3 regions of the Synechococcus sp. LTW-G genome follow, and region 3 is predicted to be linked to each of the others. Evidence: predicted binding sites of a transcription regulator. Region 3 holds the regulator's gene; each other region holds the start of a gene.
The links. Region 3 encodes NtcA, which controls nitrogen genes in cyanobacteria. Its sites were predicted from a motif close to GTANCNNNNGNTAC; they were not measured.

Region 1: urtA (urea ABC transporter substrate-binding protein) is a predicted target of NtcA. The motif match lies at 4,405-4,418, and genes of this name have one in related genera.
Region 2: ACXIQ9_RS05195 (anthranilate phosphoribosyltransferase family protein) is a predicted target of NtcA. The motif match lies at 5,884-5,897, and genes of this name have one in related genera.

Annotation. Positions count from the first base shown of each region.
Region 1 is NZ_JBTKYW010000002.1:253,222-262,761, forward strand. It holds gene ureC (urease subunit alpha) at 1-781, opposite strand, end outside; gene ACXIQ9_RS05260 (urease subunit beta) at 793-1,110, opposite strand; gene ACXIQ9_RS05265 (urease subunit gamma) at 1,117-1,419, opposite strand; gene ACXIQ9_RS05270 (urease accessory protein UreD) at 1,489-2,412, opposite strand; gene ureE (urease accessory protein UreE) at 2,470-2,991, shown strand; gene ACXIQ9_RS05280 (urease accessory protein UreF) at 2,972-3,670, shown strand; gene ureG (urease accessory protein UreG) at 3,707-4,312, shown strand; gene urtA (urea ABC transporter substrate-binding protein) at 4,509-5,798, shown strand; gene ACXIQ9_RS05295 (ABC transporter permease subunit) at 5,891-7,045, shown strand; gene urtC (urea ABC transporter permease subunit UrtC) at 7,050-8,177, shown strand; gene urtD (urea ABC transporter ATP-binding protein UrtD) at 8,174-8,929, shown strand; gene urtE (urea ABC transporter ATP-binding subunit UrtE) at 8,926-9,540, shown strand, end outside.
Region 2 is NZ_JBTKYW010000002.1:239,564-249,103, reverse strand. It holds gene cobA (uroporphyrinogen-III C-methyltransferase) at 1-575, opposite strand, end outside; gene ACXIQ9_RS05225 (hypothetical protein) at 572-1,120, opposite strand; gene ACXIQ9_RS05220 (hypothetical protein) at 1,247-1,426, shown strand; gene ACXIQ9_RS05215 (ferredoxin--nitrite reductase) at 1,639-3,210, shown strand; gene ACXIQ9_RS05210 (formate/nitrite transporter family protein) at 3,527-4,417, shown strand; gene ACXIQ9_RS05205 (hypothetical protein) at 4,421-5,203, shown strand; gene cynS (cyanase) at 5,273-5,734, opposite strand; gene ACXIQ9_RS05195 (anthranilate phosphoribosyltransferase family protein) at 5,953-7,017, shown strand; gene ACXIQ9_RS05190 (hypothetical protein) at 7,028-7,225, opposite strand; gene ACXIQ9_RS05185 (hypothetical protein) at 7,253-7,414, opposite strand; gene ACXIQ9_RS05180 (nitrate reductase associated protein) at 7,547-8,014, shown strand; gene ACXIQ9_RS05175 (molybdopterin oxidoreductase family protein) at 7,995-9,540, opposite strand, start outside.
Region 3 is NZ_JBTKYW010000005.1:125,034-134,573, forward strand. It holds gene ACXIQ9_RS09425 (DUF3769 domain-containing protein) at 1-349, opposite strand, end outside; gene ACXIQ9_RS09430 (photosystem II reaction center protein I) at 508-627, opposite strand; gene ACXIQ9_RS09435 (alpha-mannosidase) at 728-3,706, shown strand; gene psbN (photosystem II reaction center protein PsbN) at 3,703-3,843, opposite strand; gene psbH (photosystem II reaction center phosphoprotein PsbH) at 3,930-4,130, shown strand; gene ACXIQ9_RS09450 (TatA/E family twin arginine-targeting protein translocase) at 4,135-4,386, shown strand; gene pth (aminoacyl-tRNA hydrolase) at 4,395-5,027, shown strand; gene ACXIQ9_RS09460 (DUF3146 family protein) at 5,034-5,291, shown strand; gene ACXIQ9_RS09465 (RuvC family protein) at 5,288-5,725, opposite strand; gene ACXIQ9_RS09470 (DUF3084 domain-containing protein) at 5,722-6,903, opposite strand; gene ntcA (global nitrogen regulator NtcA) at 6,979-7,719, opposite strand; gene rph (ribonuclease PH) at 7,784-8,518, opposite strand; gene ACXIQ9_RS09485 (cob(I)yrinic acid a,c-diamide adenosyltransferase) at 8,636-9,214, shown strand; gene dcd (dCTP deaminase) at 9,214-9,540, shown strand, end outside.

The DNA of each region.
Region 1 (9,540 bases), on a different contig from region 3:
TGTCCTCGACAAAGCCCGCTTCATTGAGGGTGTCGCTGTGGATGCAGACCTGCACATCCATCCGATCGGCAACGCTCAGGCAGCAGTCGATGGCCGCCGGAGTGGTGCCCCAGTCCTCATGCAGCTTGAGCCCGCAAGCGCCGGCCTGGACCTGCTCCTCAATCGCCTCTGGGGTGGAGGCGTTGCCCTTGCCAAAGAAGCCCAGGTTGACCGGCAGCCCCTCAGCGGCCTGCAACATCCGGCTGATGTGGAAGGCCCCGGGGGTGCAGGTGGTGGCGTTGGTTCCTGTCGCCGGGCCGGTACCGCCGCCGAGCAAGGTGGTCACCCCACTGGCCAGGGCCGTTTCGATCTGCTGGGGGCAGATGAAGTGAATGTGGGTGTCGATCGAGCCCGCGGTGAGGATGTGTCCCTCCCCGGCGATGGCTTCGGTGCCTGGGCCCACGACGATGTCGACCCCTGCCTGGGTATCCGGGTTGCCCGCTTTGCCAATGCCGCAGATGCGGCCATCGCGGATGCCGATGTCGGCTTTGACGATGCCCCACCAGTCGAGGATCAGGGCATTGGTGATCACGGTGTCCACCGCTCCGGCTGCCCGCGTGGTCTGGGCTTGCCCCATGCCATCGCGGATGACCTTGCCGCCGCCGAATTTCACTTCATCGCCGTAGACGGTGAGGTCCCGTTCCACCTCAAGGATCAGCTCTGTGTCCGCCAGGCGCAGGCGATCGCCGGTGGTGGGGCCGTAGGTCTCGGCGTACTGACGGCGGGAAATCCGGTAGGGCATGGGGTGTCCGTTCAGTCGAGGGGGCCGTTGATCAGGCCGTTGAAGCCAAAGACGCGTCGTCCGCCTGCGAAGGGAATCAGCTGCACTTCGCGGCTGTCGCCAGGCTCAAAGCGGATCGCCGTGCCCGCAGGAATGTCGAGCCGTTGTCCCCGGGTGGCCTCGCGGTCGAACTGCAGGGCGGCATTGGCCTCAAAGAAGTGGAAGTGGGAACCCACCTGAACGGGGCGATCTCCGGTGTTCGCCACCAGCACCGTGGTGATGGGGCGTCCGCTGTTGAGCTCCAGCTCCCCTGGTTCGGGAATCAGTTCGCCGGGAATGAGTGCAGCCATGGCCGATCAGCGAATGGGGTCATGCAGGGTCACGAGCTTGGTGCCGTCGGGAAACACCGCCTCGATCTGGACTTCGTGGACCAGCTCAGGGATGCCCTCCATCACCTGATCTCGGCTCAGCCAGGTGGTTCCCTCGGCCATGAGTTCCGCCACGGTTTTTCCGTCCCGGGCCCCTTCGAGCACCAGGAAGCTCAGCCAGGCCACCGCCTCGGGATGGTTGAGCTTGAGGCCGCGGTTCAACCGGCGTTCGGCCAAGAGGGCCGCGGTGACGATCAGGAGCTTGTCCTTCTCCTGAGGGGTCAGATGCATGGCGGGGCAGGAGCCTGATCCAGTTGATCAGAAGCCTTCACTCTGGTTGCGCGCTGGACCGTCCTCTGTTCAGGCTGAACACTCAGCCGCCTGCTCCAAGGGGTTTTCCTGAAAGGGCCAGACCCGGGGAAGCTCCGGCGGGGATTGCCCTTGGATGGAGCGAAGTAAGGCCCAGATGCGGCAGAACCAGAACCGGGCGGCTTGGCTGGAGGGGCCGCGATAGCGGGCTACCAGGCCCTGCTCGAGGGCGCCGCAGGCCATGGTTCCTTCGAGACCAGCGCGCTGCTGGCGGCAGGCTTGGAGTAATTCTTCGATGACAGCTGGGGGGAGTGGTTCCCCGGCGATCCAGGTCAGGGAGCCGAAGACCGGCTGGGCTGCCATGCCGTGTTCCCCCGTCAGAGCTGCATCCTTGAGCTCCAGGCGATCGACCAATTCCCAGCGTCCGCCGTTGGCTCCGCTGCGGTGGATCTCCAGGGCGGAACGCCAGCAGCCCTGCTCGAGGGACTCCCCCGCGGCGGTGCGCCCCAGGCGCACGACCTCCGCTCCGAGGAAGCTGGCACCCGGTTCCAGCTCGATACGGCAGGTCTGCTCGAACAGGCCATTGGCGTAGAGCACCAGCTCCTGCGGAAGCCATTCGAGTTGGCTGCCCTGTTTGAGTTCAAACCTCAAGGCCTGCCGAGACCAGCGTCCCTGCGGTTGTTGGCGGGAGCGTCCAACGCTTCCGTAGACCTTCTGGGCTGCGACGCTGGTGAGTAGGGCCTGGCTCTGGGGTGCGAGCTGGGCGCTGATCTCGAGTTCGTCACCACCGACCAAGCCCCCGGCGGTGTGCAGGATCGGCAGCTCGCAGTGGCCACTGCTCTGCCACTGGGCGCGCTGCAATTTGAGCGGGGAGCTGGCCTGTCCTTGGTGAATGGTCCGTTCGCCCCCCGCCGAGCCCCTTCGCTCGAACTGGAGCGCGACACGTCCCCTCCAGGTGGATTGCGACTCAGCCATGGGCGCATACTCCGGTTCCGCCGGTCCAGCTTTGGTAGCAATCGGCACAAAGGCCCGGTGCGGTGGCTCGTCAGGGTGATGGCCCTCGGGTCGCCTCAGGTGGAGCAGGGTTCAGCGATCGTGTTGGTGGAGCGCCGCCCCAAGGGTGTGCTGCCGGAGCTCGGCCCCAAGGCGTTGACCTTGGCGTTGACGGCGGATGAGCGCACCAGCCTGCGGGGCCATCGCCGCAGTCGCTGCGGGCGGGATCTGGTGCTGCAGCTTCCCCGGGGCGCTGCCCTGCAGCCCGGTGATCAGCTGCTGAGTGACGACGGCTGTTGGCAGGTTCTGGTGGAGGCGGCACCGGAGCCGGTGATGCAGGTGCGCAGCGCTGAGCCCCTGGCTCTGCTGCAGGCTGCTTATCACCTGGGTAATCGCCACGTGGCGATGGAGCTGCACCCCGACCGCTTGGTTCTGTTGCAGGACAGCGTGTTGGCGGAGCTGCTGCGCCAAAGGCAGCTGCAGGTGGACTGTCTGGATGCTCCATTTCAGCCGGAGGCCGGTGCCTATGCGGGCGTTCCCCATGCCCACTCCCATGGCTGATCGGCAATTGGCGCGGCTCAGGCTCTATCAACTGGTGAGTCCGGCCTTGCCGGTGGGGGCCTTCAGTTATTCCGAGGGTCTTGAGGTCTTGGTTCAGGCCGGTCAGGTCACCTCCGAGCAGGCGATGGAGGATTGGCTCAGCGCTGAGTTGCGGCGTGGTGGGGTGGCGATTGAGGCTGCAGCGCTCGCGCCCTTGATGGCGTTCATGCGCGCCTGGAAAGACGGTGAGCCGCAGGCGGAGCAGGAGCTGCGCAGCCTTGATCAGTGGTTGCTGGTGCAGCGGGAATCAGCGGAGCTGCGGGCTCAGCAGCGGCAGATGGGGCGTTCGCTCCTGCAGTTGTTGGCGGATCTGGGCTGGCCCTTGCCCCGAGCTGGAACGTTGTTGGCCTGGCCGGCGGCCTATGCCTGGGCCTGCGCGGTTTTGGAGTTGGACTCCCCGGAGGTGGAGGAGGTCTACCTCTATTCCTGGGTCGCCAACCAGCTCAGTGCAGCGGTGCGCTTGGTGCCTCTTGGGCCAACCCAGGCCCAGCGGCTGCAGTTGAGGCTCGCTCCGCTTCTCGCTCAGCGGGCTCAGGAGCTGGCGTCGATGGATCCAGGCCAGCAGTGGAATGGCGGCGTCGGTGCGGGGCTGGCCCAGCTGCGCCACGCAGAGCTCTACTCCCGCCTGTTCCGCAGTTGAGCTGAGCACAATGCAAAGAATGAATTGGCGAAGGAGATGACCACCAGTCGTCTGCGGGTTGGTGTGGCTGGGCCCGTGGGCTCGGGAAAGACCGCCCTCGTCGAAGCCCTCTGCCGGCGCCTTCGTGATCGGTTGGAGCTGGCGGTGGTCACCAACGACATCTATACCCAGGAGGACGCCCAGTTCCTGACCCGCGCTGGCGCTCTGGAGCCCGGCCGCATTCGCGGTGTGGAAACCGGGGGCTGTCCCCACACGGCGATCCGGGAGGACTGCTCGATCAATCGAGCTGCGGTCGCGGACCTCGAGGCGGCCTACCCGAATCTCGATCTGGTGTTGGTCGAGAGCGGCGGCGACAACTTGGCGGCGAGTTTCAGTCCGGAGCTGGTGGATCTCTGCATCTACGTCATTGACGTGGCCGCCGGCGACAAGATTCCGCGCAAGGGAGGGCCCGGCATCACCCGCTCCGACCTGCTGGTGATCAACAAGATCGATTTGGCTCCGATGGTGGGGGCCAGCCTGGAGGTCATGGAGCGTGACACCGAGCGGATGCGCTCGGGCCGGAGCTGGTGCTTTACCAACCTCCACAGCGGCGAGGGCCTCGAGCAGGTCGAGGCGTTTTTGCTGCAACAGCTACCGAAGTAGTCGCCGATTGGTGGCCGTTGATACGGCGCAGAGGGCGGCAAATCTCCTGGTGAATCGGCGCGAGTCTGATCAGTCTCGCAATTGCCGATTTGGTGCTTATTGCTACCCGTGAGCACCTGCCTCGATCAATACATTCCTCGCACCGCTGAACGACGGCGGCGGCCTTCATTGATTCAAAGTTATGGCATCTCCTTTGATGCGAAAGTCTTCGTTGCGTCTGCTGACCGGTGCAACGGCTCTCGCCACTTCTCTGAGCCTGGTGGCTTGTGGTGGTGGTGATTCTGCCTCCAATGTTCAGTACGACGACACGGTCAAGGTCGGGATTCTTCACTCCTTGACCGGTACGATGGCGATCTCGGAGTCCACTCTGGTGGACACTGAGAAGATGGCTATTGATGAGATCAATGCCGCCGGTGGTGTCACCGTTGATGGCAAGAAATACAAGATTGAATACATCGTTGAAGACGGCGCTTCCGACTGGCCGACCTTCGCTGAGAAGTCCAAAAAGCTGATCGATCAGGACAAGGTGCCTGTGGTCTTCGGTGGTTGGACGTCAGCAAGCCGAAAGGCGATGCTGCCCGTCTACGAGTCGAAGGACGCGTTCCTCTACTACCCGATTCAGTACGAAGGTCAGGAGTGTTCCAAGAACATCTTCTACACCGGTGCAACTCCGAACCAGCAGTCGGAGCCTGCAACTGAGTTCATGTTCAAGAAGTCGCCTGCCGCTGGCAAGCCCTTCTTCCTGGTGGGATCTGACTACGTCTTCCCCCGCACCTCCAACACCATCACCAAGCAGCAGCTCAAGTCTCTGGGCGGCAAGGTGGTTGGCGAGGACTACCTGCCCCTGGGTAATACCGAAGTCGCTCCGATCATCGCCAAGATCAAAAAGGCGATGCCCAACGGCGGTGTGATCATCAACACCCTCAATGGTGACCAGAACGTTGCCTTCTTCAAGCAGATCCAGGACGCCGGTCTGACCCCGGAGAATGGCTACTACGTGATGAGCTACTCCATCGCGGAAGAAGAGATCAGCACCATTGGACCTGAGTTCCTTGAGGGCCACTACGGCGCCTGGAACTACATGATGTCGATCGACACCCCGGCATCGAAGAAGTTCGCCGCTGACTTCAAGAAGAAGTACGGCAGCGATCGCATGGTCGCCGACCCGCAGGAGTCGGCTTACAACATGGTCTACCTCTGGAAGGCCGCCGTTGAGAAGGCCAACAGCTTCGATGACGACAAGGTGCGCGAAGCCCTGATTGGTATCGAATTCGATGCGCCCCAGGGCAAGGTCAAGGTGATGCCGAATCACCACCTCTCCCAGACCGTGCGCATCGGTGAGATCACCAAGGACGGTCAGTTCAAGATCCTCCAGTCCACCAATGGTCCTGTGGCTCCCCAGGCCTGGAACCAGTACGAGCCCAGCTCCAAGGGCTACGCCTGCGACTGGACCGACGCCAAGAAGGGTGAGCGCTACAAGCTCTGATCGCCCTCTCCGGTTGCTCTGACTGATGGAGGAGTCCTTCCGGGGGCTCCTCTTTTTCTGCTTTCTCCCTTGCTGCCCTGCTTCGGATTTCCGTGCAATTGCTGTTTGAAAGCCTCTTCAACGGAGTGGCCATCGGCTCGGTCTTGCTGATGGCCGCCCTTGGATTGGCGATTGTGTTCGGCTTGATGGGGGTGATCAACCTCGCCCATGGCGAGCTGATCATGCTCGGCGCCTACACGACCTACGTCGTGCAGCTGATCTTCAAGCTGCCGGCCTTTGAGCCCGTTTACAACCTTTATGTCTTGGTGGCGATTCCGCTGGCCTTCGTGGTGAGCGGCGTTGTCGGAATCCTGCTGGAGCGCACCGTCATTCGCCGTCTCTACGGCAATCCCCTGGAGACCCTGCTGGCGACCTGGGGCGTGAGCCTGATCCTCCAGCAGTTTGTGCGCAGTGTTCCGCTGGCGACGGCTGCTGGAGTGGTTCTCGCCTTGGTGGTGGGCTTCAGCTTGCCGCTGCTCTTGCCGGCCCCCCTGCTCGAAGGCCCGCGGGCGCGGCTGGTGCGTGCCGGTTGCTGGGCCACCTCGGCGCTTGCCGGGGTGCTGTTGGCCGGTGGACTGGCCTCCCAGATCTCGCGGATTGCCCGGGCGACCTCCCGCAACGTTGATGTGACTGCGCCCCAATGGATGCGCGGCGGCCTGGAGTGGGCCGATCTCACCCTGCCGGTGCCCCGGTTGGTGATCATCGCCATGACGGTAGTTTCTGTTCTGGGCGTCACCCTGTTCCTCAACCGCAGTGTTTGGGGAACACGCATACGGGCGGTGACCCAGAACCGCACGATGAGCGACTGCCTGGGTATTCCCACCGACACGGTCGATGTCCTGACCTTTGGCATCGGTTCTGGACTGGCGGGAATCGCTGGTGTGGCTGTCTCGTTGTTGGGTTCGGTGGGGCCGAACGTCGGTGGTTCTTACATCGTGGGCTGCTTCATGGTTGTGGTGCTGGGCGGCGTCGGCAACCTCTTTGGCGCCGTTCTGGCGTCCTTCGCGATTGGCTGGCTGACGGATCTGATCGGTGCCGGCCGTCTGCTCAGCCTCTGGCCGGCCATGCCGTCGCCGCTGGCCGCCACGGTGAAGTTTTTTGCGACCACGAGCATGGCCCAGGTGATGGTCTTCGCCCTGATCGTGCTCTTCCTGCAATTCCGTCCCGCGGGCTTGTTCCCGCAGAAGGGACGCATGGTGGAGGCCTGAACCAATGTTTCTACGCCTTCAACAGTCCCGCTGGCCAAAGCTGCTGCTTTGGGTGGTGATCATCGCTGCGATCGTCGCGGCTCCGGCGGTCCTTCCCGTCTTTCGACTCAACCTGCTGGGACGCTTTCTCTCCTTGGCGATCGTCGCCCTGGGCATCGATCTGATTTGGGGCTTCACGGGGTTGCTCAGCCTTGGGCAGGGCATCTTCTTTGCCTTGGGGGGCTATGCGGCCGCCATGTATCTGCAGCTGAATAGTTCAGCGGGTTTCCCCAATGGGATTCCGGAGTTCTTCGGTCTCTACGGCGTGAAGCAACTCCCGGCGTTCTGGGTTCCGTTCCATTCGCCCCTGTTCACCCTGGTGGCGATCTGGCTCATCCCCGCGGTGTTGGCCGCTGTTCTGGGGAACCTGGTCTTCCGTAACCGGATCAAAGGGGTCTACTTCTCGATCCTGACCCAGGCGGCCCTGCTGGTCTTTTTCAACTTCTTTAACGGCCAGCAGAAATTGATCAACGGCACCAACGGTCTCAAGACCGATGTGACCCAGCTGTTTGGTCAGATGGTGGGTTCACCAGAGATGCAGCGCGGCTTCTTCTGGTTCACTGCCCTGATGGTGATTGCGGCCTGGGCCTTTGTGCGCTGGGTGGTCCGCGGCCGCTTCGGCGATGTGTTGATCGCCATTCGCGATGACGAGCCGCGGCTGCGCTTTGCGGGATTCAATCCCACCTTGTTCAAGACGATCGTCTTCGCCATTGCCGGTGGTCTGGCCGGCATCGGCGGAGCGCTCTACACGGTGCAATCGGGCATCGTTTCGCCTCAGTACATGACCGTTCCCTTCTCGATCGAGATGGTGATTTGGGTCGCCGTTGGCGGACGGGGAACCTTGGTGGGGGCGATCTTGGGTGCCGTGGCGATCAACTACGCCAAGAGCCTCGTGAGTGAAGCCATGCCCCAGAGCTGGCTGTTCATCCAGGGCGGTCTGTTCATCCTCGTGGTCACTGCCCTGCCGGAGGGTGTGATCGGTTGGTGGCGTAGCGACGGCCCCCGCAACCTGCTCTCGCGCCTGGGCGTCGCCCGGCGCATGGGGACCTACCCGCAACTGGAACTGGAAGGACAAGAGGAGGTTCAGCCATGAGTGCACCGTTGCTTGAGCTGAGCCAGATCACCGTCAGCTTTGACGGCTTTCTGGCCCTGCGCGATCTGAATCTCAGCCTCCAGCCCGGGGAGCTGCGGGCGGTGATCGGCCCGAATGGTGCTGGCAAGACCACCTTCTTGGATGTGATCACCGGCAAGACCGCTCCGACGGAGGGAGATGTGGTCTTCAAGGGCCGCTCCTTGGTGGGTCGCGCAGAGCACCGCATTGCCCGGCTGGGGATTGGTCGCAAGTTCCAAAGCCCGCGGGTGTTTGAGAAGCTCAGCGTTCAGGAGAATCTGGCCTTAGCTGTCAGCCGGCCGAAGCAGCCCTGGCCCCTGCTGTTTGGCGGTCTTGGTTCAGGGGAGCGCGATCGGGTTCAACACCTGATGGGCATCGTCAACCTGCAGAGCCGCGCCGATTGGCAGGCCGGGGCGCTTTCCCATGGCCAGAAGCAATGGCTAGAGATCGCGATGCTGGTGGGACAGGACCCCGATCTGCTGCTGGTGGATGAACCGGTGGCGGGCCTGACCGATGAGGAGACCGACCTGACGGCTGATTTGCTCAAGTCCCTCGCTGGTGATCACACCGTGCTGGTGATCGAGCACGACATGGAGTTCATCCGCCGCTTGGAGAGTCCCGTGACGGTGCTGCACCAGGGCCACGTCCTCTGCGAGGGAACGATGGATCAGGTGCAGGACGATCCCCGGGTGATTGAGGTCTATCTCGGAACATCAGAGGAGGAACACCCATGACCGCCCTGCTGGAGATCCGCGGGCTGAACACCTATTACGGCGAGAGCCACATCCTGCGCGATGTCGATCTCACCGTGAATGCCGGAGAGATGGTCTGCCTGATTGGCCGTAATGGGGTGGGAAAAACCACCCTGCTGAAGTCGCTGATCGGTTTGCTGCGGGCCCGTCAGGGCACGATCGTGTTCAACGGTGCGGCCCTGGACCGCCAGGCGCCCCACCAACGGGCCCGCGCTGGTGTGGGCTACGTCCCCCAGGGGCGCGAGATCATTCCGCAGCTGACGGTTGAGGAGAACCTGATGCTCGGCATGGAGGCCCTCCCTGGAGGATTGGCCCGCCATCGCCGCATTGATCCCTTCGTCTATGAGTTGTTCCCGATCCTGAGGGAGTTTTTACCCCGCAAGGGCGGGGACCTGAGCGGCGGTCAACAGCAGCAGTTGGCGATTGCCCGGGCCCTGCTGGGGCAGCCCAAGCTCCTGCTCTTGGACGAGCCCACCGAAGGGATTCAGCCCAACATCGTGCAGGACATTGAGTCCGCGGTGCGCCGGATCATTGCTGAGACCGGCATCGGTGTTTTGCTCGTCGAGCAGCACCTCCACTTCGTTCGCCAGGCG
Region 2 (9,540 bases), on a different contig from region 3:
CCGCCGGCAATCAACTCCTCACAGATATGGGGCAGGTTGTGCAGGCCCATGTAGATCACCAGGCCATCACTGCTGCGGGCTAAGCCGCGCCAATCCACCCCAGGACGACGCTTATCAATCTCCTCGTGACCGGTCACGAAGGTGACGGAACTGCCGGCACGGCGGTGGGTCACGGGAATGCCGACATAGGCAGGGGCGGCGATCCCAGCCGTCACCCCGGGAACCACCTCAACGGCGATCCCATGACGCTCGAGGTGGGCTGCCTCCTCACCGCCACGACCAAAGAGAAAGGGATCCCCACCCTTCAGGCGCACCACGCAGCGATGGCGCTTGGCCATCTCCACCAGCACGGCATTGGTGCTGGGTTGGGGCACAGAGTGATGGCCCCGGCGCTTACCAACGAAGTGCTGCTCGGCACCGTCCGGCACCAAGGCCAAGACCTCGCGCGGCACCAGTGAGTCATAGACCAGGGCATCGCACTGGCTGAGCAAACGCTGGGCCTTGACCGTCAGGAGGTCGGGATCACCGGGACCAGCCCCCACCAGATACACCTTGCCGGCAACGTCAGCGGTCATGGCAGATCGAGCAGGAGGTTGAACAAGAACTGACGGGTGGCCGGACGCTCCAGCAGCGCCAGACATGGGGAGACGTCCGTCCGTAGGTGGGCCGTCATCCGATTGGGCGCAAGGGCCAAGGGCAATGCCGCCGCATCGCTCGGGGCGCTTCGATCTGCACTTAAGCAGGGCACCCCCAGGTAGCGGCTCAGGGCCGAGAGGTAGCGATCCGCCACCCCTGGCCGAAGGGGATGGTGCAACACAGCCGGAGCATTCAGCGCGCGCAAATGCTCCAACCAGGGGCCCCAGGCCCCGAGGAAAGGAAGGGTGCACACCTGATGCCCTTCTCGGCGCAGCCGATCACGGATCCCCGGGACATCACTACGGGCATGGCTGCCGGGCGTCAGCAGCAGGGGCACCAACAGCAGCGATTGCCCCTGGGGCAGCTCCAGAGGATCAGCCGTGAGGGCTTGCAACCAAACCGGAGCCTGACGGGCCTGGGCGAGATCGTTCAGCAGCTCAGTGATGACCTGGGGAATCTGCCCACCGGCGTGGCCATGGACCACCAAGAACAAGGGCGACGGCCCAGCAGCGGAGGGCTTCGGTAGCAACGGCCACCGCCAGCACCCCGGGCCTGCTGATGGAGTCACATCCACCGGATTCATAGGAACACGATGCCAGCTGCCCGCCCCTTGCCCAGCTCCCGCCGCAGGCCCCAGAGCAGCTACGGACGCCCCCGCTACCGGGAGATGCAGCCCACCCCGCAATGGAGGCGCGAACTCGATGCCGACTTCGCCGCCATGGGCAAGGTCTGGCAAATGATTCGCAGTGGAGCGACGCGAATGCTGGGCGAAATCGGACGCCAATACTGAGCTGCGCGGGGCCGAAGAGCGAGACCATCAACCCGGAAGATGGGGCCCCTTTAGGTATCCGTTGACACCCTTTTCACCACTCCCCTTGGACGGCGTCGATCCGTAACAACGGCGACAAAGCAGTGCAGAGGGCGAGTGATTTGATTCCTCTCACTAGTCGTTCTTTGTTTTGGAAACGGCTCAGTTGCTGACTTCATCTGAACCGATTTCCCATGGTGGCGACGCCAACGATGTCCAACGCAAACGAGACACCCAGCGCACTACCGAGCTGGCTCGAAGGTAAAAAGCTCAATAAGATTGAGCAGAACAAAGCGGCCAAAGACGGCCTACTCGTCGGCAGCGAAATCGAGACGTTCGCCAAACTTGGATGGGAGAACGTCGATGAGACGGATCTTCAGCTGCGACTGAAGTGGTACGGAATGTTCTGGAGACCCAAAACTCCAGGGCTGTTCATGATGCGCCTGCGGGTTCCCAACGGGGTGATCTCCGCAGAGCAGCTTCGGGTCGTCGGCAACATCGTGGCTCGTTACGGCAGCAACGGAAGCGCCGACATCACCACGCGCCAAAACATCCAAATGCGCGGCATCCTCCTGGAGGACCTGCCCGAGATTCTGGGTCAACTCAAAGCGGTTGGCCTGACCACCATCCAATCGGCCTTTGACAACCCCAGGAACGTCACCGGAAATCCCATTGCCGGCATTGACCCCCTGGAGATTGTCGACACTCGCCCGTACACCCAGGAGCTCGAAAACTTCCTCACGAGCAACCACCAGGGCAACCCCGAGTTCTCCAACCTTCCGCGGAAGTGGAATACGGCTGTCGCTGGTGCACGCGACAACTTCCTGCTCCACAACGACATCGCCTTCCACCCCGTTGAGCGCAACGGCGAGATGGGCTTTGGCGTCTGGATCGGCGGCATCCTCTCCTCCCAGATGAATGCCTATGCCATTCCCTTGAACGCCTGGGTCAAACCAGATCAAATCTGCGCGATCACCGAAGCCGTGATCAAGATCTGGAGGGACAACGGAGAGCGGGACAAGCGCCCTAAGGGTCGCTTCCGCCTGTACCTCGACGAGGTTGGTCTGGAGGCTTTCCGGGCCATGGTGGAAGAACGCTTTGGTCCGCTGACCCCAGATCCAGGTTCAGTCTTCGACGCTGAACCCCGCTCCCACTACGGCATCCACCCGCAGAAGCAGCAGGACCTGCACTACGCCGGTGTCCATGTTCCCGTCGGACGCCTGCTGGCCGAAGACTTCCAAGACATTGCCGCCCTTGCCGAGCGCCATGGCGACGGCAGCGTGCGCCTGACGGAAGATCAAAACGTGATCTTTACCGGCATCAGCAGCGCTCAACTCCAGGCCTTTGAAACGGAACCACTGCTGCAGCGCTTCAGCATGAACCCCAGCCACATTGCCGCTGGCACCGTCAGCTGCACCGGCAACAGCTACTGCAGCTTTGCCCTCACCAACACCAAGGATCAAGCCCTCGCTGCTGCTGAAGCGCTGGATCGTGAATTGGTCCTTCCGGAGGAACTGAAGATCCACTGGACGGGCTGCCCCAACACCTGCGGCCAGGCCTACATGGGCGCCATTGGTCTCACCGGAACCAAAACCAAACAGCCCGATGGCGGCATGGGCGAGGGCTACAACATCACCATTGGCGGTTCCCAAGGTGCCAACCCTCAAATCGGCGAGATGCACCGCAAAGGAGTTCCCGCCAGTGAAATCCAAGCGGTGCTGAAAGAGGTTCTCATTGAACAGTTTGGCGCCAAGCCCAGGACGTAAAAAGCCGCAGTCCGCACTACACATTTACCGGCATTTTTGAGACCAGGTGCTCCTTTCTTCTGAAGCCTGTCCTCAATCAGATCGCACCGTCTCACCCTCAACTTCGGACGCATGTCTTCATCAACGACGCAACAAAAGAGAGATGTCTTCTCTCGGTTTGTGAATTGGCTGAGCAGCAGTGGCACTGACAAAGCTGCCGTCAACAGGCCCCAAGGCAGCCAAGACATCATTTCTCGCTTGATGAACCGCATTAGCGGTTAATTCCCTTCCTCACACATCACTTGCAGAGCAAAACATGAGCGCGACAGCTTCACAGATGGACTATGTCCTACCCAACGAATTAGTCGACGGCATGATTGCTGCCGGCGGCAAAAAAGCAACCGTCAGCGTCAAGAACCTGCTGATCCGCGGTTTCTATTCCGGAGCCATCCTCGGTCTCGCCGTGATCCTGGCCCTGACCGTGGCCGCCCAGAGCAAGATGCCCTTCCTGGGCTCGCTGCTCTTCCCCTTCGGCTTCGCCAGCATCGTCCTCTTCGGCATGGAGCTGGTCACCGGCAACTTCGCCCTGCTGCCCATGAGCGTCTGGGCCGGCAAGGCGAGCTGGAGCGCCACCTTCCGCAACTGGGCCTGGGTCTGGATTGGCAACTTCATCGGCACCGCCGTTGTTGCCCTGATCATGTGGGCCAGCCTGACCAGCGCCGGCACCGTTGAGCCCCTGGCCGCTGCCGACGGCGGTAAGGGCTGGCAGGTTGTGGCCGCCACGATCATCAAGCTCAACAAACTGAATGTGGTCACCAAGTACGAAGCCCTTGGCAGCACTGGCTTCTTCCTGGCCTTCCTGCGGGGCATGGTCGCCAACTGGCTGGTCTGCCTGGGCGTGACCATGGCCCTGGTGAGCAAGAGCGTTCCCGGCAAGCTGCTGGCCTGCTGGCTGCCGATCACGGCCTTCCAAACGATGGGCATGGAGCACATCGTGGTGAACCAGTTCCTGCATACCGCCGGCCCGCTGCTGGGCTCCGGTGTGTCCTTCGGCAAGGTGATCGTCTGGAACTTCATCCCCGTCACCCTCGGCAACATCGTGGGCGGGATGGTCTTCATCGGGATGCTCTTCTACAGCACCCACCGCACGAAGATGACCAACGTTCTCCCCAGTGAGCACGACGACAAGCTGGAGCGGGAACTGGCCGCCGAGCTGGGGGCTCGCTGATCAATGGGACTCGCTGTCGCCCCTGCCTCTGACCTTCTTCAGCCCCATGAGGAAGCTGCTCTGAGCGAACGGCTCGGACGCTGGCGGCGGCAGCCCCTCACCCCTGAAGAACTGAGCGCTCTGCTGCCTCGGGTCTCCGATCCCACCCTTGCCCTCAGCCTGGCTGAGCGGCTGGGGATGGCCGGACCCGAGGCCATTGCCTTGATCCTTCCCCTCTGTCAATCGCAGGGCATTTCTCTGCCCCTCATTCGCGCCCTGGGGATTTGTCATCACCCCCAGGCCTGCACCCAACTCCTGGCCTGGCTGCCAGAGGCCGGACCCCTGGAGCCCGATGTGCTCGAAGCCCTCGGCTGCTGGGGCAATCTGATCGATTTCAGAATCATCGAATCAGCGCTGAGCGCCCCGGGCCAGAGCCATCGCCTGGCAGGCCTCAGCCTGCTGACCTTCCGCAATCGCAGCCTGACGGCCGAGGAGGTCCTACGCCTGACGACGCCTCTGCTGCAGGACTTTCGCGCCGATGTGGTGATTGCCACGATCAAGCTGCTGCAACGGCGCAACGAACCCAGCGTCTTAGCTGCCATTCGCAGCTGCATCAGCACCGAAGCCTTGCCCCGCGTCGCTGAAGCGGCACTCCAGGCCCTCGGTTGCATCGGCAGCCTGGAATGCTGCCAGCAGCTGCTGGAGCTTCGAGGCGAATTGGCTGGCACAGCCTTAGAAGAGCCGCTGCAGCGTCAACTCAAGGCTCAGGTCAGGCATCAAGCCCTGGTCGAGCAGGCCTTGGCATAACTATTCATTTCTACAATTCGCCACAAAAAAAGCCCACCAACGGTGGGCTTTTGCGTTGGGAGCCGAAGCTCACCATTTCTTATAAGGAAGGAACTTGCCACACATGGTGACTTTCACGCGGTTACCAGCAGGATCTTCGACTTTGTCCACATCCAAGGTGAAGTCAATGGCGCTCATAATGCCATCACCAAACTTCTCTTGGATCACGTCCTTCAGGGGCATTCCGTACACCTGCATGATCTCGTAGAAGCGATAGATCAGCGGATCAGTCGGGATCACAGGATCCAGACCGCCCTTGGTCGGGAACGACTGCAGTGCCTCGGTAATGGCATGGTCAAGGCTGAGCAGTTCAGCCAGCTTTTGGGCTTCTTCAGCCGAAGCGGTGGACTGGCAGTAGAACAGCGAAGCGATCCACACTTCATCGCGACCCAGGGCGGCCTCCAGATCAGCGAAGCTCAGCCCTTTGGCCTTCTTCGCCGCCATCAACGTCGCCGTGATTGTGGCGGGAGAGGGAGCTGCCAACGAGGGCATTGAAACAGGAGTAACCGTCATGGAGACAGGCCAGAATTGATGAGAGGAGTGAACAGAATGAAGCGCGATCTGCGTTCTGCTCGCATGTCAGATTCGCTGCAGATGGGGATCAACTTCGCAGCCTTTGTTACCGAGCCTGAAACAACTTGGTAGCTGCTGCTACCAGATCGGGCCTTGTCGGCACGGAGAATCCAGTGAGAACGAGCTCTTCTGTCGGCTTGACCTACGCCGCTCCCCCAACCGACGGCCCACCAAATGGCCGTGAGCTGTTCAAGGCCTATCTGCGCAAAGTCGGCAGTGGCGAGCACACCAGTAGTGGACTGACGCGCGAGGAAGCCGCCCACGCTCTGGAACTAATGCTCGATGGGGCCGCCAGCCCGGCCCAAATCGGCGCCTTCCTGATCGCCCACCGCATCCGCCGGCCTGAACCTCAGGAGCTCACCGGGATGCTGGATGTGTACCGAAAGCGGGGCCCACAGCTCACCACCGAGAAGCCAGCCATCAGCTTCGGCATGCCCTTTGACGGGCGCACGCGCACCGCTCCGATCTACCCCCTAACCGCCCTGGTGCTCTCGAGTGCCGGACTCCCCGTGGTGCTGCAAGGGGCCGGCCGCATCCCCGTGAAATACGGGATCACGGCCCAGGAGCTGTTCGCCTGCTTGGGCCTGCAGCTCGCCGGCCGAAGCGTCGAGTGGGTCCAGGCCAAGCTCAACGCTTGCGATCTGGCGTTGGTCCATCAACCGGACCACCTCCCGGATGCCGAAACCCTGATCCCTTACCGCGAGGATCTCGGCAAGCGGCCACCGCTGGCCAGCCTCGAATTGCTCTGGACTGCGCACCAGGGCGAGCACCTACTGGTCAGTGGCTTTGTCCACCCGCCAACCGAAGCGCGGGCCTGGAAGGCACTGGACTTAGCGGGGGAAACCAACGTGCTGACCGTCAAAGGCCTCGAGGGGAGCACCGATCTGCCGATCAGTCGGGCCTGCGTGACGGGTCGTCCAACCCGAGAGGAGGACGGGCGCCAGATTCTCCACCCCCGCGACAACGGTTGCTACGGAGCCGACCCGCTTTGGGACGGGCTGGAGAACTGGGGGAACCAAGCGGCCGCCGCCCTCGGCGGGCAAGGGGAACTCGCGACCGCCTTGATCTGGAATGCCGGCACCTACCTCTGGCAAGCCGGACTGGAGGCGAACCTCACAGGCGGCCTCGAGCGCTGCCGGGATCTTCTGAGCTCGGGGGTGGTGATGGCCCACCTCCAGCGTCTGCGCCAGGAGATGGGCTGAGAGCAACCAATCAGCGCTCGCCCAGCACCTGCCACATCGCCGCTTGGCCAGCAATCACGGGCTGCACCGACGCGGGTGCGGAAGCCGAGATGGAGGCACTACGGATGAGTTGGACGCCCAAGGAGGCGACAACAAAGGCTCCTAGGAAACCTGTGGCGATCGTCAGGGGATGGCGGCCCTGAACCGCAACTCCAGTTTTGGTTGCCATGACGGCATGGGGGATTCAACCCATCCACTATGGAGACGTCAGCCAACCCTCGCCAGCTGAACCGGTCCAAAACGTTGTGGACGCCGCCGGCGCCATGGACCAGGCGGCCGCCCCTGCGAGAAGTCGATCGCTGCTCACCCAGCCGTGGGAACTGCCCAGCAGAACCCCAAGAGCAACGGCCAGACGCATGGTGAATGGAAGAATTGAAGGGAGTTTGAAGAGACCAACGCACCGATTTGGCCGCCGTTGACACCAAACCCATCCGCCGGGAGCAAGCAATCCTCAGAAGCGTCAAAATCACTACCAGAACGACGTCTGGCCGTGACAACTGAGGCCCCCTCAGCAAGCCATTGCTTTGACTTTGAAAGCGATTTCATCGGCAACTGGCGCTGCATTCCCCTCTGCGTGCGCCGCAAGCTGGACCTCTGCGGCATCAAGCTCAAGCTCAACCATTGGCTCGCCCTCAACCAAGACGAGCGGCAAACACTTGTCGACTGGCTCGACACCCAAGACGCGCTTGAGCAACTGGGGGAGCACCTCTTGAGTCGCACGGAGGCCATGGCCGACGGTCAGGCCAAAACGCTGCCGATCGCCAGCGGCGAGCCCTGGCAAAACCCGCAGCAGATTCCCGAGGTCTTGATTGAGGCCGCGCAACTCCGCGGCATCCCCCTGCAAACAGAGCAATGGGTCGCGCTCAACGAATTAGAGCGGTTTGCCCTGTGCAAGCTGGCCAGGCCAGGGCATGACCACCACAACTTGGAGGCCGCCTTCAGCGAAGTGCTGGGCTGAACCAGCGCCGCAGGGCCTCCAGGCGCCCCGCCTCCTGCTCCACCGGTTTGACCACCGACACCGCCGGGGCAACGATGACCGCGCAGGCCTTGAGTTCAGGCTGCTTGGAGACGGGGCAGGCCTGATCGTGCATCAAGGTATTGGCCTCGCAGGCCTTCTCCTGGGTAAACCCCCAATGCATCGGAAGAAACACCGACCCCCGGCGGATGCGATCGGTGACTTTGACGTTGGCGGTGATATGTCCGCGGCGTGAACTCACAGCCGCCAACTCCCCATCCCGCAGCTTGAGCTCAAGGGCATCTTGGGGGTGAATCTCAAGCAGCGGTTCGGGATGCATGGTCTGCAGCCGATCGACCTTTCCCGTGCGGGTCATGGTGTGCCATTGACCGAGATACCGGCCCACGGTGAGCACCAGTGGATAGGTCTCGCAGGGAGGTTCCGCTAATCCCAGGGGTTGGTCGATGCAGAAGCGAGCACGTCCCGAGGGTGTCGCGAATTGATGGTCGCTGTAGAGCCGCTTGGCCTCGGTGGTGGCTGAACTGCCCGCCGGGAAGGGCCACTGCTGGGGGCCGGCCTCCTCCAACAGGGCATGACTCAAGCCAGAGACATCACAGAGACGCCCGGCCGTGAGCTGACTGAATTCCGCGTACACCTCAGCCGCGGAGTCGTAGCTGAACTGCTCCTCAAAGCCCAGGCGCCGACCCACCTCCGCGAACACCTCCCAGTCGGGCCGGCTCTCGCCGTGGCGAGGGCGATAGGCCGGGCAATAGGTGACCCTGCGCTCGGAATTGGTCATCGCACCGGCCTTCTCGCTCCACTGGGCCGCCGGCAAGACCAGGTGGGCGTAGTGAGCCGTTTCCGTGTCGGCGTAGGCATCGCTCACCACCACCAGAGGGCAGCGCCGCATCGCAGCTTTGACGCGATCGAGGTCCGGCAGGCTCACCAGGGGATTCGTTGCGGCCACCCACCAGAGATCCAGCTCGCCGCGCTCCATGGCCTCCACCTGCTGCCAGGCCGCCAAGCCCGGCGTCGCCGCGATGCTGCCGGCGGGGAGTCCCCAGGCCTGCTCAACCTCCTGACGGTGTTCGGCGTTGGTCACCAGGCGGTACCCCGGCAACAGATGGGACAGGCCCCCGGCCTCCCGGCCTCCCATGGCGTTGGGCTGCCCCGTCAATGAAAAGGGTCCCGCTCCCTCTTTGCCGATCTGACCGGTGAGCAGGTGAAGGTTGATCAGGCCGCCGACCACCGCGGTGCCCTCGCGCCGCTGATTGACCCCCATCGACCAGAGACTGAGGACCCGCTCACGCCGGTGAAACAGCTCCGCCACCTCCCGCAGCCGTTTTTCTGGGATGTTGCAAAAGCGGGCGACCTTTCGGGGCGTCCAACGGGCCGCGACATCAAAAAAAGCGTCGTAGTTCTCGGTGTGGTCGTCGATGAACGCCGGGTCTTGACCGTTCTCCCGCAGCACCAGATGGGCCAGACCGTGGAGCAGCGCCAGATCAGTGCCCGGGGCGATGGGCAGATGA
Region 3 (9,540 bases):
CGAAATCAAGGACGCCATAGACCGCATCGGCATCGCCACTGTTTTCGATCAGGCTGTAACGCAGGCTGTTGGCCTGGAAGTACTGCTCACCGCGTTGGAAACGAACGCGCCCGCTCAGCAGCAGGGTGCGTGTTGCGGTCTCGTATTCCAGCCGATCCGCCAGAACCCGGCCCCCGGCCAGGTCAATCTGGACATCGCCTCGCGCGACGAAACGGTTGATGCGTTGATCAAAGCCCTGCTCGTTGGCGAGCAGCTTGATCACCACAGGTGGTGATTGATCAGCACTGGCCTGGGTGAGCTCTGAAACAGGGGTGACCGCTGCCGGCTCTGCCGCCCAGGCAGCACCCAAGGGGACCAGGCTCGTGGCGGCAATGGAACATGCAGAAACCCCTTGGATCAGTCTCTTCCGGAGCTGAGTCACCAAGGGGTCGCGTAAGGCCGCGATCTTGCCACGGCTAACTGGTCAAAAAGGGCGAGGTGGTGCCGGTTGCTCAGCCCACCTGAGGATCACTCCTCCAGGTCTTTGCGGCTGGGCGTCCGGCTGGGATCGCTGGCCAGAAAGCCGAAAACGAAGATCCCGATAAAGAAGAAAACGACCGAGTAAACCGAGATCTTGAGGGCAAGCATGGGTCTGTCCGGCGGGTGACAGGGAGTGACAAGCGCCAAATGGGCCCTGAACGAGCCGGCGGCAGCCGCATCATCCTATGGGTCGTGAACGCGTTGACCGATGTCAGAGGGGCCAGAGGGCGCTGTTCGCTCCTGGATTGAAACGTTTCAGGCACAAACCCGTTGGGACCTGCTGCCGCTCTGGAGCGTGCAGGCGCCAGACGGAGACAGCGTTTTGGCCCTGGATGACCCCTGGGGGGCATGCCACCGCCCCGACTGGCATCAACGTGGATTGCTGAGCTGGCCGCGCGGCGGGCGATGGATCAGCCTGCGCCTGCAGCTGGTCTGCCCTGAGTCCTGGCAAGTGGCTCAGCGCGGTGATCGGCGTGCCCGTCTGGCCCTCTGTTGGTGGGCCGATGCCGTGGAGCTCTGGGCCGATGGGGCCTTGGTGCACCAGGGTGACCTGTTCGACAGCGCCTGCCGCTGGGTCCTGCCGTCCCCTTGGTGGGAAGGCCAGCCATTGCAGCTGGAGCTGCGGCTGCGCTCCCCGCTGCATGACGACGGGGCCTTGATCCACAGCCGGCTCGAGCAGGAGCCGACGGATCCCGCTGACCCTGCTGGGGTGCTGGCGGCCGAAGCTCTTTACCTCGGTGCCTCGCGTCTCTCTGGGGACGCCTTGGCTGCGTTGAAGCCAGAGCTCGAGAAGGGAGCCTTTCCCAACCTGTTGGCGCGGATGGCCCAGGCTCGCCCCCCTGGCGGTTTCCATCTCTTGGGCCACGCCCATTTGGATTTGGCCTGGCTCTGGCCGGTGGCGGACACCTGGCAGGCGGCGATTCGCACCTTCGATTCGGCCCTGACGTTGATGGAGCGTTTTCCCGAGCTCCACTTCGCTCACTCCACCCCGGCGCTCTACGCCTGGATGGAGCAGCACCGTCCGGAGCTCTTTTCCCGCCTGCAAGTGGCAGCGGCGCAGGGTCGTTTTGAGCCGGTCAATGGCCCCTGGGTGGAAACCGATTGCGTCTTGGTTGGAGCCCCCTCGCTGCTGCGGCAGTTCGAGGAGGGGCAGGCTTATAGCCGCACCCGCTTCCCCCAGTGGACGCACGAGCTCTGCTGGTTGCCCGACAGTTTTGGCTTCGCAGCTGGGCTTCCTGCCATCGCCCAGCTGAGCGGAGTGCGTTGGTTCTGCACCCACAAGTTGGCCTGGAACAGCAGCAACCCTTTCCCCCATCGCCTGTTTCGCTGGCGCAGCGCCGACGGCTCGGAGCTGTTGGCCCTGGCGACGGCTCCCATCGGTACGGCCGGCGATCCCCAGGGGATGGAGACCTACCGCCAGCAGTGGCAGGCGGCGACGGGTGTGGATCAGGCCCTATGGCTTCCGGGGGTTGGCGACCACGGCGGTGGCCCAACCGCCGAGATGCTGGAGCAGCTGGCCCTCTGGCAGCAGCAGCCCGTGGCCTGCCCCCAGAAGCACGGAACCCTGCGCAGTTATCTCGAGGGACTGGAGCCACTGGCGAGCCGATTGCCGGTCTGGCGAGACGAGCTCTATCTCGAACTGCACCGCGGCTGTGCAACCACCCGCCCGGATCAAAAGCGCCATAACCGCACTCTTGAGCGCTTGCTTCGGGAGCTCGATTGGGTCCATGCCCTGCTGCACCTCCGCGGCAGCGAGCAGCCCGGTGCGGACTGGCGGACGCTGCTGTTTCAGCAGTTCCACGACATCCTTCCGGGCACCTCAATCCCTGAGGTGTTTGAGCAGGCGGAACCGCAGTGGCGCCAAGCGCGGCGCTTGGCGGCCCGTCGACGCGACCACGGGCTGCAGGCGCTGCTCCCCGCGCGCGGCGGAGCTGAACCTTGGTGGCTGGTGCAACTCCAGCCCCAGCCTGCGGAGCGGGTCACCCTGCGCCTGCCCGCTGGCGCCTGGTGCATCGAGGGGGCCCAGGAGCAGCTCCCCAGTCAGCGACGGCCAGCCGGTGGGACATGGGTTCAGCTCCCCTTGGATTCGGCTGTTCAGGCGCTTCCCCTTGAGCGCGCGGATTGGCTGCCGCAGGCCTCGGCAGCAATCACAGCCCCGGTTGTGTGCGAGGCGAGCGCTGGGCACTGGCGCTTGGACAACGGCTTGGTGCGCGTCGAGATCGGGGCGGACGGCGTTCAGCAGCTCTGGGGAGCTGATGGTGTGCCCCAACTCTCGGGCCCTTTGCAATGGCGCCGTTGGAGCGATCAGGGCGAGTTTTGGGATGCCTGGGACATTGCGGCGGACTACCGCGAGCAGCCGCTGCCTTTGACTTGGCAGGGAGCACCGGAACTGGTGGAGCAGGGACCGCTCTGTTGCCGCTTTGTCGTCCGCGGCCGCTGCGGCCAAAGCGCGCTTCGACTCGACATTCAGCTGCGGGCAGCCTCGCCGTATCTGGAGCTGGCCTTGACGGTCGATTGGCGTCAGCGCCATGAGCTGTTGCGATTGGAATTGCCCTTGGCGCAGGTTGCTCAGCGCTATGCCGCGGACACCTCTGCGGGGGTGCTTGAGCGGCCGGCCCATGCCCTGACGGTCAGGGAGCAGGCGCGCTGGGAAGTGACGGCCATCAGTTGGCTGGCTAGTCAGGCGAAGGCTGGAGCGGGTGGTCTGGCGGTGCTGCTGGATGGGCCCCAGGGCGTCTCCGCCACCCCCGCTCAGCTGGGGGTCTCCTTGCTTAGAGCACCCACCTGGCCTGACCCCTCGGCCGATAACGGACACCAACGGCTTCGGCTCGCGTTGGTCCCTTGCGCAGCCGGGTGGGCGTCGGCCGGGGTGCCTCGTTTGGCGCAGCGTTTTCGAGAACCGCTTTGGATTCGCCCGGCCCAAAAGGCGGCCCAGCAGGCGGAGATCTTCGCTCCGATCGACTTGATGGAGGGCATGGGTCCAGCCAATCCCCAGATCCGCGTGCTCAGCTGCAGGCCCGGCTCAACCCCAGGGCAGCTGGCGCTGCGGCTGCAGAACCTCAGCCCTCAGCGACAGAGCTGGACGCTGGACTCGCCACGGCGTTGGCGCCGGGGGAATGCTGAGACCTGGCAGAGCGGAGCTCTTGTGCTCAAGCCCTGGCAGGTCGTCTCGTTAGAGCTGGTTTAGTCGTCGTGGTCGTCAAAGGGGTCGCTGAGCTGCTTCGACGGAGGACCAAAGGCGGTGTAGATCCCGAAGCCGGTGAGGCCCAGCAGCACAGCCAAGACTGCCAGTGCCACGGACATGGCTGGGGAGGTGGTTTCCATCACAACTCTCGACGGGGCCAGCCGCTCAGGCGGCCAGGCCCCTTACAGTAACGAGACCTACTCCTTGCCAGAGAGCACAGCCCGACATGGCTCAACGCACCCGCCTGGGAGATCTGCTTCGCCCCCTGAACTCCGAGTACGGCAAGGTTGTGCCCGGCTGGGGCACGACCCCCGTGATGGGCGTGTTCATGGCCCTGTTCCTGGTGTTCCTGCTGGTGATCCTCCAGCTGTACAACAAGTCCCTGATCCTCGACGGCATCACCGTCAACTGGAACGGCATCGGCTGATCCGATGAACGTGTTTGGGATCGGATTGCCTGAGATGGCGGTGATTGCCGCCGTGGGTCTCTTGGTGTTCGGTCCCAAGCGCTTACCCGAATTGGGTCGCACCCTTGGAAAAACCCTGAAGGGTTTTCAGTCCGCCTCCAAGGAATTCGAGCAGGAGTTCCGAAAGGCGGTCGACACGGTGGAAGCGGAAGTCACCCAGGCTTCTGCTGAGCCCCAGCCTCAACTCAAGGCCGACGACGAGCAAGCGGCCGGTTGAAGGACTCCATGACTCCTCTGAGTCTTGTTGTTGGTTTAGGGAACCCGGGCGAGAAGTACGCCGGAACCCGCCACAACGTCGGATTTATGGCGCTGGAGCAGCTTGCCAAGCGTCAAAACAGCAGCTTTAAGCAGCAGTCCAAGCTCCACGCCCTCGCCGCGGAGGTGGGACAGGGTGCTGAACGCCTGCGTCTGTTGATGCCTCAGACCTACATGAACGACAGCGGTCGTTCGATTCGTGCTGCTCTCGATTGGTTTGGGTTCGAGCCAAACCAGATGCTGATCCTGGTGGACGACATGGATCTCCCCCTCGGTCGCTTGCGCCTGCGGCTCTCGGGCGGTGCTGGCGGCCACAACGGTCTGCGCAGCACCATTGCCCATCTCGGCGGCCAAGAGTTCCCCCGCTTGCGCATCGGGATTGGCGCTCCGGCCTTGAATCCGGTGGAGCGTAAGCAGCGCACTGTCGGCCACGTCCTCGGCCGCTTTGCCGTCGCCGAACAGCCGGTGCTCGAGGAGGTCATCGATGAGGTCTTGGCTGGTCTGGATCTGATTCAGCGCCTGGGGTTTGAGCGGGCTGGTAACAGGCTCAACGGTTTTGTTGCTCCCTCTGCCGCCAAGCTGGTCGAGCAACCCACTGCCTGAGTCCGCGTGAGTCGCCTCCCCACGACAACGGCGCAATTGCGGGTGCTGCGCCAAAGCTTTAGCCAGCGGGTGTTGGAGGGCGAGGTCAGCGCTGGAGGGTTCGAGTGGACGTTCGCCTGGTTCTTTGACCGCGGCGAGCTGCAGGTGGAGCCCTCCCTGGGCCGGGCCTTGATCCAGGACGCGTTGCTGCGCTTCCTGTTGAAAACCGACTACCAGCTGGAGGCGGGTGGGGACTACGCCTTCAGCGTGCGGGCCAGATTTTAGGCAGCGAGCTGGCGCAAGACGACCAAGCCAGGTTCCCGCTTGAGCTCCGTTCTCCAATGGCGCTCCAGCAGCAGTTGAGCCACGACATCGTCGTAGTCCCGTGGGGGCAGCCTCAGGCCCTCGGGGAGCATTCGCCGCCAGCCCCTGGGGGGCTCCAGCTGCCAGTAGCGGGCTCGTGCGGCCAGGGTGGTTCCCGCTTCAGGGATGACCTGGACAGCCAGGCCAAGGTCGTTCAGTTGCCGCTGCCAGTGCTTGCTGCCCGTTCCATCACCGAGCACAACGCCCTCAATCCCCGGGCGCTCTTGCCAGATCGCAATCTGCTTGAAGCATTCCTCCGGGGAGAGCACGGCGGCAACCTCGATCTGGCCTGTGCTGTGGTCAGAAAGGACCAAGCCGCATTTGCTGCGGCCGGGATCGAGTCCGATCCAAGTCATTGCGGGCGCTGCCAGCGAATGTCGACGGCAATCGGGTCGGCCAGATCACTGTTGCCTCTGGAGACGGCCTCGAGCTTGGCGGTCTCGCCCAGGGGGCGGTTGACGAGGGCCTCAGCCAGTTGATTGAGGCGTGCTGGGTCAAATTGCAGGCCGTTGGCCAGGGCCCCTTGACGTTGCGCTCGGGTAAAGGCTGCTGCCAGGAGCAGGTTCAGACGGCTACGCACCTGATCCGGGGAGCGCTCATCGGTCTCCAGCACGGTGGTGGCCAGTTGTTCTCCACTACGCACCACCCGTTTGTTGGGTCTGACATCCGGGAAGGCCACGACCTGACGCTCCCCTTTGAGCACATTGGCCGCTGAGATCAGACTCACGACCCACTCGCCGCGTTTGCTGAGGGTGGTCTCCAATTTGCTGATGTCGCTGCGCGGCACCAACAGGATTTGACGGTTCGGTGTTTCGCCCGGCAGCACGCGCTGGTAGACGTTCAAATTCGTGCGCTGCAGCAGGGCGTGGATCACGTCTCGGGCCTGGCTGGGCTTCTCGATCCGAACCTTGGCCACCTCCAGGATTTGGCCACTGCTGATCACCACATCACCCTGACGTAAGGCAATCAGGTTGCGTTCGAGACGCTCGAGCTCTTGGCTGCTGCTTTTGATCTTGCTGTTGAGCTTGGCGAGCTCAGTGCGGTTGCGCTGGAGATCGGAATCCTTCGCGGCGATGTCACGGCTCAGGCGGTCGCGCTCGGCCTCCAGTTGTTTGCGTTGCTCCATCAGGGGAGCCAGTTCCTTCTGCAGCCGGCTGGCCTGCTCGGCCACCACCTTGAGTTGGCGTTGGGCCTCGCTGCGCTCGTTCTCTGCGCTCTGCAGGGCGCTCCGACTTTGGGCCAGGTCCTTGCGACTTGAGCTCAGGGCATCGCGGCTGTCCCGCAGGCGCTGCTCGATCTGATCGAGTTCGAAGAGCCCCGTGCGCAAGCGATCACTGACGAGCAGCATCAGGCCAAGGGAGATGGCACTGATCAAGCTGCCGGTCAGCACCGTGATCACCACGGCGGTTTTCTTGGGCCGCAACCGGAACAAGCTCAGCCGCGCCTTGCCGACCTTGGATCCCAAGCGATCCCCCAGGGTGGAGAGCACTCCCCCGAGGATCAGCAACGCCAGGATCAGGATCCAGCCGGACACGACGTTGGGCGACGACGGTCAGTATCGGTTGCGGTGGCTTGGAACGCAGCTGGGATCGGCCACCAGTTCAGCCGTTTAGCTGAAGCGTTTGGCGAGGGCCAACGGATCGAAGACGGTGATCTTCTTGCGGTCGATTTGCACCAGCCCGTCGTTGCGGAGGTCGCCCAAGAGTCGGGTGATCGTGACGCGGGTCGATCCGATTGCTTCGGCGATGGCCTGGTGGGAGAGGCGCAGGTCGATCGTGATTCCTTCGCTGCTGGGTACACCAAAGTCGCGGCAGAGCACCAGCAGGAAACTCACCAGTCGCGAGGACATGTCGCGGTGGGTGAGGGTTTCGATCATGGTCTCGGTTTGCAGGATCCGAGAGGAGAGACCCTGCAGAAGCAGTAGACCAACCGCCGGGTCTTGTTCGATCGCCTTGCGGACGGAGGTGGCGGGAGCCGTCACCAGCTCGACGCGAGTAAAGGCAATCGAGTGATAGAAGCGGTCCGAACGCTGGCCTGTCAGTAGAGACAGCACGCCGAAGAGGCTGTTCTCCCGCAGCAGTGCCACGGTGATTTCCTCGCCGGATTCGTAGACCCTGGAGAGTCGGACCGCACCCCGTTTCAGCAGATAAACCTTTTCCGCGGGGTCGCCGGGGAAAAAGATTGTTTTGCCACGCTCAACGATTTCGGTGGTGCTACCGCTCAGGCCCCGGATGACATCCAGCAGCGTGGCATTGGGCGGCAGGGGACTCCCCGCGATCGGTGCGATCACTGACGTACCGGTCGTAGGGCTAGGGGAGTAGCGGCTGAATCCTTGCGTGGCCACGACCATGTCAGCGCGACTGAGTTGCCTGGAACCTACGGATCAGTCCAGGGCCGCCCTGTAGCCATTGAAACTAATTTGCTGCCTCTGCCAAGGCCTGCTTCTGGGCCTGCATCAGTTGATCGATGCCGCTTTCCGCTAGGTCAACCAGGCTGGAAAGCTGTTGGCGACTGAAGGGTGCGCCCTCGGCAGTGCCTTGAATTTCGAGCAAATGTTGCTCTTGATTCATCACCACGTTGAGATCGACTTCTGCTCGGCTGTCCTCGCTGTAGTCGAGATCGAGGAGTGCGGCCCCATTCACGAGGCCAACGGAAACCGCCGCCACCTGCCCCACCAGGGGCGATCGTTCCAGCACTCCGCGCTGCTCCAGGCGTTGCAGGCCGACGGCTAAGGCGGCCCAGGCTCCAGTGATGCTTGCGGTGCGGGTGCCGGCATCGGCTTGAAGGACGTCACAGTCGATTTGCAGGGTCCGCTCCCCCAGAACCTCCAAATCAAGGCAGGCCCTGAGGCTGCGGGCGATGAGGCGTTGGATTTCTTGGGTGCGACCGGAAAGCTTCATCAGCTCCCGTGGCTGCCGACTGGGGGTGCTGGCTGGGAGCAGCCGGTAGTCGGCGCTCAGCCAGCCCTTGCCGGAGCCTTTACGCCACTTCGGAACACCCTCCTCTAAGCAAACGCTACAGATCACAGCCGTGTTGCCTGTGTACACCGTGACGGAACTCAGGGCGAAGCCCATCGGATCCCAAACGAAGCGCGTGCTGCGCAGGTCCGTTGCGCAGCGGCCGTCCCGCCTGGGTTGGGTGCTGCTCATCGCGGGCTGGCTCAGTGCCTCGATGGTACGGGTGTTTGCACTACAGGTAGTGCTTGTTGCTTGCCGGACGGCCTAACGCCGCTACATTCAGGATCCCAAGCGGCAGCCATGCACTCGATGACGGCCAGCATTGCAGCCACGCCCCGTGCTGGACACCTGCGTCCATTGGCTGTGGTCCCCGCGTCGGCCCCCGCGCGCAGTGTGCGCCTGGCGGCCCAGCAGGAGGGTCAGCTTCAGGTGCACACCGCTCCCTTCCGCGGCAGCTTCAGTGGGGTATTCAGTCAGGCCCTGCGCAGCGCCGGACTTGGCAGCCGCGTTCTGGTGAGCCAGTTCCTCAAAGGTGGGGTCGATCAGGGGCTGGAGCGCAGTGTGTGGCTCTGTGGCCGTCTTCAGTGGCTGAGGCCAGCCGTGGCGGGTTGCCTGGCTGAGCCCGTGCCGGCCTCACAGGCCGATGTCGAGGCTGTGCGCGAGATCTGGGCGTACACCCGTGAGCAGCTGCTGAGCGGTCAGCTGGATCAGTTGGTGCTCGATGAGTTGGGCCTGGCCGTCGAACTGGGCTACTTGTCCGAGGCGGAGGTCGTTTCAGCCCTGGAGCAGCGGCCGTCCCACCTGGATGTGATCCTGACGGGGCCCTCCATGCCCACTGCTCTGTTGGCCATGGCCGATCAGGTCACCCAGCTGCGCCGAGGTTTCTGATGCTCAAAAACGACCGTTGGATCAACGAGCAGGCCGCCTTGGGCATGCTCGAGCCCTTTCAGCCGCAGCTGGTTCGTCATCTCGATCCGGAGAACAGCGAAAAGCCGGTTCTTAGCTTTGGCTGTTCGTCCTATGGCTACGACCTGCGCCTCTCGCCGCAGGAGTTCCTGATCTTCCGGCACGTCCCCGGAACGATCATGAATCCAAAGCGCTTCAACCCCGCCAACCTGGAGCCGGTGCCTCTGCACGAGGACGAGGACGGCTCGTACTTCATCCTCCCAGCCCACTCCTATGGCTTGGGTGTGGCGCTCGAGAAGATGTGCGTT